3 regions of the Paenibacillus sp. NPDC057934 genome follow, and region 2 is predicted to be linked to each of the others. Evidence: predicted binding sites of a transcription regulator. Region 2 holds the regulator's gene; each other region holds the start of a gene.
What was found. The regulator Rex, encoded in region 2, represses fermentation and respiration genes when NADH is low (regulators of the CRP and FNR family bind a similar motif). The targets are predictions, from matches to a motif close to TTGTGAAATATTTCACAA.
Positions count from the first base shown of each region.

Region 1: ACFVRY_RS23380 (formate/nitrite transporter family protein) is a predicted target of Rex. The motif match lies at 1,307-1,324, and genes of this name have one in related genera.
Region 3: ACFVRY_RS19195 (cytochrome ubiquinol oxidase subunit I) is a predicted target of Rex. The motif match lies at 1,542-1,559, and genes of this name have one in related genera.

Region 1 is NZ_JBHVPB010000010.1:312,627-315,912, forward strand. Features, by position in the region: gene ACFVRY_RS23375 (FAD-dependent oxidoreductase) at 1-1,230, shown strand, start outside; gene ACFVRY_RS23380 (formate/nitrite transporter family protein) at 1,424-2,251, shown strand; gene ACFVRY_RS23385 (MFS transporter) at 2,668-3,286, shown strand, end outside.
Region 2 is NZ_JBHVPB010000002.1:95,232-98,517, forward strand. Features, by position in the region: gene dinG (ATP-dependent DNA helicase DinG) at 1-1,558, shown strand, start outside; gene ACFVRY_RS04990 (redox-sensing transcriptional repressor Rex) at 1,624-2,277, shown strand; gene ACFVRY_RS04995 (amidohydrolase) at 2,264-3,286, shown strand, end outside.
Region 3 is NZ_JBHVPB010000008.1:112,319-115,604, reverse strand. Features, by position in the region: gene ACFVRY_RS19200 (GH36-type glycosyl hydrolase domain-containing protein) at 1-618, shown strand, start outside; gene ACFVRY_RS19195 (cytochrome ubiquinol oxidase subunit I) at 1,671-3,035, shown strand; gene ACFVRY_RS19190 (cytochrome d ubiquinol oxidase subunit II) at 3,035-3,286, shown strand, end outside.

The sequences.
Region 1 (3,286 bases), on a different contig from region 2:
CTTTATGTAGGTGGTGTTGTTAAAGACCCTCAAGGACTGTTCTATTCCTCGCCTGAGAAGCTCGCTGAGCTTGGGGTGAAGACGAACATGCGTCACGAAGTGATTGCGGTGGATACCAAAGCCAAGACACTCCGGGCCCGCAACCTTGCGAACGGACAGGAATTTGATGATACCTATGACAAGCTGATCATGACCACCGGATCGTGGCCGATTGTTCCGAAGCTGGAAGGCATGGATTTGGACGGTATTCTGCTCTCGAAGAATTACAATCACTCCAACACTATCATTGAAAGAGCCCAACAAGTGAACCGGATTACGGTAGTTGGCGCCGGATATATCGGAGTAGAGCTGGTTGAGGCGTTTCAGATGAACGGAAAACAAGTAACCTTGATCGACGGGGAAGAGCGGATTTTGAGCAAATACCTGGACGAAGAATTCACTGCTCCTACCGAGCAGTCGCTGAAGGATCACGGTATCACCTTGGCGCTTGGTGAGAAGGTCAGCTCTTTTGCCGGCGAGAATGGTAAGATTACCAAGGTTATCACTAGCAAAGGGGAGCATGAGACCGAGCTGGTAATTCTCTGCATCGGTTTCCGTCCGAATACGGAACTGTTGAAAAATCAGGTTGAGATGCTGCCGAACGGCGCGATCATTGTGAACAACTATATGGAGACTAGTGCGCCGGATGTCTTCGCCGCTGGCGACAGCTGCGCGATTCACTATAACCCAACCGGTAAAAATGCCTACATTCCACTAGCGACTAACGCTGTGCGGATGGGCACCCTGGTGGCCCGTAATCTTGTCGCCCAAACGATTCCCTACATGGGCACGCAAGGAACATCCGGCATCAAGATCTATGAAGACAATATTGCTGGAACGGGACTGACGGAGGAAGCTGCCAGGGGTGAAGGCATGGAAGTAGATAGCGTTATGATTACTGACAACTACCGTCCGGAGTTCATGCCGACATTCGAGCAAGTGCAGCTCAAAGTAGTATTTGAACGTGCAACACGCCGCATCCTGGGTGCGCAGATTATGTCCAAGATGGATTTGACACAATCCATTAATACGATCTCGGTCTGCATCCAGAATAAGATGACGGTGGATCAGCTGGCCTTTATAGATTTCTTCTTCCAGCCGCACTACAACAAGCCGTGGAATTTCTTGAATACTGCCGGACTGCAGGCATTGCAGCAAACCCTGCCTGTAAAGGAAACCGCACTAGTATAAAATTATCATCATGCAGACCGGAGCCAGAGTACTGGCTTCGGTTTTTTTGCATGTCCAAACGCTAATTATGACATGTCAGTGAAAATTTTCACTTGTCTTTTGCAGTAGTGATTATTATCACGTTAATGTCTTATATGACACGCTACAATGGCATAAAGGAACAAATTTAAAGTATTAAAAGGGGATACGAACCATGGCTTATAACAAACCTCAGCAAATTGCTGAAGCAACGGTGGAGAACGGAATCAAGAAGGCGCACAATCCGCTGAGTACCGTCCTTATACTTGGCTTCCTGGGCGGTGCCTTTATCGCCCTCGGGTTTTTACTGGATATCCGCGTGATTGCCTCCGCTCCCAAAGAATGGGGCTCTATTGCTAATTTTATCGGGGCAGCAGTCTTCCCGGTAGGTCTGATTCTTGTGCTACTGGCAGGAGCGGAACTATTAACAGGCAATATGATGGCGGTGCCGCTAGCCTTTATGGCGAAGAAGATTTCATTCAAGGAAGTCGTCAAGAACTTAACGTTGATCACACTGAGTAACTTGGCAGGGGCCTTGTTCGTTGCCTATTTCTTCGGGCATGTCGCGGGGCTAACGTCAGACGGAGTCTACCTTGCCAAACTGGTGGATATGGCGGGACATAAGCTTGAAGCTGGATTCCTCCCGGCTTTCGTATCTGGTATCGGCTGTAACTGGCTCGTCGCCTTGGCAGTATGGCTTTCCTACGGGGCAGACAGTTTCAGTGGCAAAATCCTCGGCATCTGGTTTCCGACCATGGCGTTCGTAGCCATCGGCTTCCAGCACGTTGTAGCCAATATGTTCCTCATTCCGGCGGCGATCTTTGAGGGACACTATTCCTGGTACGAGTATTTAATGAACTTTATTCCGGTCTGGCTGGGTAATCTGACAGGTGGGGCGATCTTTGTAGCAGCAGCCTATTGGGCAGCTTACTTGCGCAAGGCACCTACGGCGGTGCAAGCGGTGGACAGCATGTCTGTCGCCAGTGCGAAGAAACATGCTTAATACGTAGACCCATCGGGCTATGTTGATGAACAGACATTCTCTGGGGTACGCAGGTCCTGAAGTCAGATTACAGGCCGGTGTCCACGGGGAGTGTTTTTTTATACCATGACACAACAAAAATTCGCCGCGTTCTCGACTCGGGGGAACGAAATCGAAATGCACGGCGATTCTAGTAGGGAGTGTTTCTTAGGGTCTATTACCCTGGGAATACAGGGGTGAATCAGGGTCATTCAATCGCGCTTCGAGAACTGATTTTCAGACCATGAAGAAGTGTCATTCCATTGACTTTATTCACTTTAATGAAATATTGCGACGATGCGACAAAGCGGCAGTGTACATACTTGCCCTACAGCCACTGATGGGAGGATACTGGATGGAATTGACGACACCAAACTTACAGAGGATGTACACTAGTTATGAGGTTTTTATCTGCTTATCCTAAGGAAGTAAAAGTATTTCTGATTGCCAGCCTGATCAATGCGACAGGAAGTGCGTTGATGTGGCCGCTCGTGACCATGTATGTATTCGATGAGCTCGGTCGTAGCATGAAGGACGCCGGTCTGGTCATTCTGATTCAATCCCTGGGAGGGATTGCTGGTCAACTGCTGGGTGGCTCCCTGTACCATAAAGTTGGCGTGAACCGCCTGATCGTTGGAGCGCTCGCCATGAACGCCCTTGCGTTGTTCACTCTTCCGGCCGCCAGTCACAATTGGACAATTTTCATGATTGTAATGGGATTTGTGGGACTATTCAATTCGTTGTCACTCCCGGCCATTCAGGCCTTTATTGGCTTTCGTTTTGCCAAGCAGCGGGGTGAGCTGTTTAACATAGTCTACGTTGCCAATAATATAGGGGTGGCGCTGGGTACGGCCTTGAGCGGTTTTCTCGCTGATATCTCCTACATGCTGAGCTTTGTGATGAACGGTGTGACCTCAGCTGTATTTGCCGTTTTCTTCTTCATATATCTGCGGCGAGTCGGAACGGGACCGGAGGCAGAGGGAACGGATTATAAAAAACATCAGCCCCGCAGTCAGT
Region 2 (3,286 bases):
TGAGGCCGGTATAGCGGACGTGGTAATTACGAACCATTCCAAGCTGTTTGCAGATGTGAAGGCCGGGCATCAATTGTTGCCAGCCTATGAGCATCTGGTTATTGATGAGGCCCATCATCTGGAGGATGTAGCCGGGAAGCATCTCGGCATGCACATGAAGCATTTTACGGTGTCACATACGCTCGGCAGACTCTACAAGGACAGCCGTAACGGACAGCTTCCGGCCTTGCGTCAGATTCTGCAAACTTCTGGTAGCGAGCAGGCTTCCGAATGGAGTGTCATCATTGACAGGCTTTATCCGGACTTGCTTACGGTAAAAGAGACATGGGATGTATTAAGCGAGAAGCTGTACACTCTCCTGCCAGAGCGAAGCGATGCGGCCGCAGGGGAAGCGGGACAGCTCGTACTTCGTCTCCAGCCGGGAAGCAAGCCGAAGGACTGGGAAGAGCTTGCGGCATTGGAGAATACAATGCACCTGAGCCTCAGCGAAGTTATCCGCAAGGGTGAGAAGATGCTGAGCGAGATGCGTGAACAGGACGGTCAGTCCAGTTCGGACAGTCTGGTGACCGATCTTGGTGGTCTCTTTAAGGATCTGGGCGCCATTCGCGAACAGGTGCGTTTCTTTATGAATCTGAACGACGTGAATGTTGTCTATTGGCTGGAAGCCAGCACTAATTACCGCAGCAAGTCCCTGCAGCTCTATGCGGTGCCTGTCGATGTCAGCACCCAGCTCAAGGAGCTGTTCTTCGACAAGAAGAATAGCATCGTGCTGACATCGGCCACATTGTCGGTCGATAAATCATTCCAATTCATGATTGACAATCTGGGGCTCGGCGAAGCTGCGGAGCAGGGGCGTCTGATGACCTCGCTGCTGCCTTCTCCGTTCAAGTACCGTGAACAGGCCCTGCTGGTCATTCCACGCGACTTCCCGAGCGTCAAGGGTAGCATTGGCGATGCCCGTTTTGTGGATACGCTGGTGCAGTCTCTGGCGGAGGCTGCGGTAATCACACGCGGACGGATGCTCGTACTGTTCACTTCTTACCGTATGCTACGGCAGGTCTATGATCCTCTGAAGGAAGCTCTGGCTTCACAGGATATCAGTGTACTGGGCCAGGGAGTAGAAGGTGGAAGCCGCAGCAAGCTGATCCGCCGTTTTCAGGATAGCAACGCTTCAGTACTGCTTGGCACAAGCAGCTTCTGGGAAGGCGTAGACATTCCCGGCGATGCCCTAACCTGTCTGGCCATTGTCAGACTGCCGTTTCAGCCGCCGAACCATCCGCTCGCGGAGGCTAAGGCTGAGCTGCTACAGGCGCAGAAGAAGAACCCGTTCATGAAGCTCTCCGTGCCGCAGGCGGTTATCCGCTTCAAGCAGGGCTTTGGTCGTCTCGTTCGGACGGCACAAGACCGGGGGATCGTTATTGTTTATGATACCAGGGTGATTGAATCCTATTACGGTAAATATTTTCTGTATTCGCTGCCCGGTCCCAAGATGGAGCATATGAAGACCGAGCAGATGGTTCCCCGAATTGCAGAATGGTTGGAGGAGGGGGGCAATTAGAGCCCCTTTCATTCCGTTTGGTAGGCGTTATTTTCAACAATCAGATTAATTTAGGAGGAGAAAACATGAAATCGGATAAAATCTCGGAGGCGGTGGTACGCAGACTTCCTGTATACCTGCGATTCCTCAACGATCTTCAAAAACGTGAAATCTCGACAGTTTCTTCTCAAGAACTTGGTCAGAAGCTGGATCTTAACCCCGCCCAGATCCGTAAGGATCTGGCTTATTTTGGCGATTTTGGCCGTAAAGGCATCGGTTATGATGTATCTTATCTCATTGAGAAGATCCGTCATATCCTGAAACTGGATCAGCAAATTAACGTGGCACTGGTAGGCGCAGGTAATCTTGGACACGCCTTGTCCAACTACAATGCTTACTTGAAGGACACGATGAAAATAAGCGCTATTTTTGATTCCTATGAACCCAAGGTAGGTCAGAAAATCAACTCGCTCACTGTACAACCAATGAAGGATCTGGGCAGCACCATTCGTGAGCAGGGCATCCGCATCGGCATTATCACCGTACCGGATACCGAAGCGCAGAATGTGGCCGATATCCTGGTGGAATCTGGCATTGAAGCGATTTTGAACTTTGCACCTGTGATTCTGAAAACGCCGTCCCATATCCGTGTCCATGCAGCCGACTTTACAACGGATTTGCAAAGCCTGGCTTATTATTTGCAGGATGGAAAGGAAGAGCTTGGGCATGAGCAACAGTAAGATTCTTATTCGTAACGGGAAGTTTCTTGTGCCTGGGACTCCTCTGTCTGTGTTGAACGGCTGTATGATCATAGAGAATGATCTCATCACATACATAGGCGAAGAAGAGCCATTCCTTGAAGAAGAGCTGCAAGTGATCGATGGCAGCCGCCAACTGTTCATGCCTGGTCTGGTGAATACCCATGGTCACGCGGCGATGTCGCTGTTGCGCGGTTATGGTGATGATCGGACTCTTCAGGTCTGGTTGCAGGAGAAAATGTGGCCGATGGAGGGCAAGTTTACCCCGGAAGATATTTATTGGGGAAGCTCGCTGTCCATATTGGAAATGATGAAGGGTGGCACGACGACCTTTCTGGACATGTATGACAAAATGGACCGGGTAGCTGAGATTACGGAGCAGTCCGGTATGCGTGGGGTGCTGACACGCGGGGTTATCGGTCTATGTCCGCCGGAGGTACAAGATACGAAGCTAGCTGATGCTGTACGGTTCGCTCGCGACTGGCATGGTAAGGCAGACGGCAGAATTACAACGATGCTGTCCCCGCATTCCCCATATACTTGCCCGCCGGAATTTTTTGTAAAGTTCGTGCAGGCGGCCCATGATCTGAATCTGCCGCTACATACGCATATGTCGGAGACGAAGCGAGAAGTGGAGCAGAACGTTGCGGAATATGGACTACGCCCAGTCGAGCACTTGGAAAAGGTAGGCATGTTTACACGACCGTCTCTAGTTGCCCATGGTGTGCATCTGAATGACGAGGAGATCGGGGTCCTGGCCCGACACCATGTCGGTGTCTCCCATAACCCTGGAAGTAACCTGAAGCTGGCCAGCGGGATTGCCCGGGTTATCGACCTGCTAAATGCAGGCGTCACCGTATCGCTGGGTACGGACAGTGCAGCCAGCAACAATAATCTGGACTTGTTCGAAGAGATGCGTCTGGCGGCGCTTATTCATAAGGGATTCAGCGGAGACCCAACAGCTATTCCGGCTGCAGAAGCCATGCAGATG
Region 3 (3,286 bases), on a different contig from region 2:
AAACGTGCAGAGCAGGCTTCGAACTTCGGCCGCGAAATCGGACTTCAGTATGTGCATGCACATATCCGTTACGTGGAAGCGATGGCCAAGCTGGGCAAGAATGATCAGGTCTGGAGTGGACTGGCTGCCATCAACCCGATTGGTATCCGTGATGTAGTGCCGAATGCTGAATTGCGCCAAGCGAACTCTTACTTCAGTAGTTCGGACGGTAAATTCAATACTCGTTACGAAGCGCAAGAAGGCTTTGACAAGCTGCGCACCGGTGAGGTTCCGGTAAAAGGTGGCTGGAGAATCTATTCCAGCGGTCCTGGGATCTATATGAACCAGCTGATCTCTAATGCACTTGGCATTCGCCAAGAGGGCGGAGATCTGATCCTCGATCCGGTCCTGCCGGAATCGCTTGACGGCATGAAGTTTGCTTTTGAATATGCTGGAGCCAAAGTGGACTTCATCTACCATCTGACAGGTGGAGATATCTCGCGGGTTACAGTGAACGGCAACGATGTTGTTACCAAAGACAACCTCAACCGTTACCGTAGCGGTGGTGTTCGCATCGAACGCAAAGACTATGACCAGTTCAGCAAAGCTGAGGGTAACGTCGTAGAGATTTACCTGTAAAAAGCATGCTATATAGAATGCATCAGAGGAATAAGCATAGCCAGGAAATAAGAGAGCTTATATAAGAAAGGATTGAAGTGTAATTAACGGCATTTTCGTACCTTAAATCCTCTGTATCTAGGGGATATTGGAGATTAAGTGCAATATTGTATCTTAAATTATCCAAAATAGACCATCCAGTGTATTTTTTCGAAAATTAAGATACATTTATGATCTTATTTCCCTGATTTACCTATATTGAAGAAAAATAAGGTACAAAAATGCTGTTAGTTGGGGAGGAAGCTCTTTTCTCACTGTAAAGACAACAGGTGAAGCGGACTATACCGCTTCTAGTGGTTGAAATCTGTCGACAGACAGTCTATGAACCGATGCGAGCTCTCCTATGAAAAGTATTCAGGCGAGAGCTTTACACCTGCAGTTCCAAACTTCAGTTCGCACATCTTCGCTCTTTGTTAATTCCTTTTGTTCGATTGTATATAACTAAAAAAGAGGCGATTCCTGGCTGGCCAGCCGGAATTGCCTCTTTTTTGTTCATTGGTATAAATTAGAAAATTAAGTTAGAACAAAGTTTGTTGGGAATACATCTTCGAAGCGATCTTGCCGTTCCGATTGTATCAAGATTCTAATTGAGAGATGTCCTACAAATATGCCTTACGAATCATGTTCTTGCCGTTGAAGCGGGGGAGACATTGGATTAATCAGAAATTGAGGGTTCTCTGTAGGATCCATCAATAGCTCGTTCGGGTTATTTTAATGATGTTCACGTAGTTGTCAGAAAGAGTTGATCCTTTCTTGAACGTTTAAAGACGAAGTCGTGACCTCAATGGAATTGCTTCAAATTGAAGATATAATAATTTTGAATATCGGGATTCATAATATAAAAAGCAGAGACGCAGGGGTGCAGGGAAAGCTTTTTGTCTATCTTGTGAAAAAAATCTCTATTAGCTCATTACGAGGTCTAAAAAAGGTTTATGAATGAAACAGAACGGAGACGCTGAGTAGAGTAATTCTGGTATTTAATATTATAGAGTTAGTAGGGGAGGCATTAGCCTATGGGAGTAGATACGGTATTTTGGAGTAAGCTGGTTACAGGGATGACCCTGGGGTTTCATGCTATTTTTGCAACACTTGGCGTCGGCATACCGCTGATGATTGCCATTGCCGAGTTGATCGGTGTCCGCAAACAAGATCCTCACTATACACTGATGGCCAAGAGATGGTCACGGGGATTTGTTATTTCCGTAGCAGTCGGTGTTGTGACAGGCACCGCCATTTCATTACAGCTAGCTTTGGTATGGCCTAATTTTATGAAAATGGCGGGCAATGTCATCGCGCTTCCGTTATTTCTAGAAGTATTTGCGTTCTTTTTTGAAGCTATTTTTCTAGGAATCTATTTGTATACATGGGATCGGTTCAAAAATCCGTATATTCATTGTCTGCTGATGATTCCCATTGTCTTGGGAGCAGGGATGTCTGCGGTGTTTATCACAACGGTCAATGGATTTATGAATCAGCCTCAAGGCTTTGTAATGAATGCCGGGCAATTCACAGCTGTTAATCCGTTACAAGCCATGCTGAATGCTGCAACCTTCTCCAAGGTGTTTCATGTATTAAGCTCCGCTTATTTGACAGGAGCGGCCCTCTTGGCCGGCGTTGCTGCTATAACCATGCTGAGAAAAGGCGTTACGCCTTACCACAAAAAAGCCTTGAAACTTATGATGGGAGTAGTGTTGCTATTCAGCTTGCTCAATACGTTGGCAGGGGATGTTTCGGCTAAATTTTTGGCTGAGCATCAGCCGGAAAAGCTCGCTGCCGGGGAATGGCATTTTAAAACGGAAAAGGGCGCAGATTTGATTTTACTCGGCTTTCTTAATGCGGAGCATGAAGTCATAGGTGCACTCCATCTCCCGAAAATTCTCAGCTTCCTGGCTTTTGGAGACTTTAATGCAACGGTCACAGGGCTTGATCAAATCCCGAAAGAGGAATGGCCTCCGCTGCTCATTCATTACTTCTTTGATGCGATGGCTGGAATTGGATTTGCACTACTGGCGATTTCCCTGCTTTATTTCCTCTTTGTCTTCTGGAAGAAGCGCAATGAGCTTAATAAATGGCTGCTTCGAATAATAGCACTAGGTGGGGTGCTTGCTTTTATGGGCGTCGAATTAGGCTGGTTCTATGCTGAGCTGGGACGGCAGCCTTGGATCATCCGGGGATATATGCGTGTGGATGAAGCAGCGACCTCTTCGCCCAATGTGCGGATTTTATTTTTCTTCTTCTTGCTTCTTTACATCGTACTGGGGATCATGTGTGTTCTTGTGTTAAGACGCTTGTTTAACAATAATCCGCCAGAAGTCGAGATGGAAAAGTGGGCGAAGGATAAACGCAATCTCACTACGGAAGAAGGGGAGCACACGTAATGAATTATGAATTGATTGGTATCTCGGTGCTCTGGCTGTTCTTGTATGGTTATTTAATAGTAGCTTCTATTGACTTTGGCGCAGGTTTCTTTGCTTTCTACGCTCGCCTGACCAAGCAAGACCACTTGATTAATCGTCTGATTTCCCGTTATTTATCCCCCGTCTGGGAGATTACGAATGTCTTCTTTATCTTTTTCTATATTGGTATGGTCGGTTTTTTCCCTGATACGGCCTACTACTACGGTTCTGCG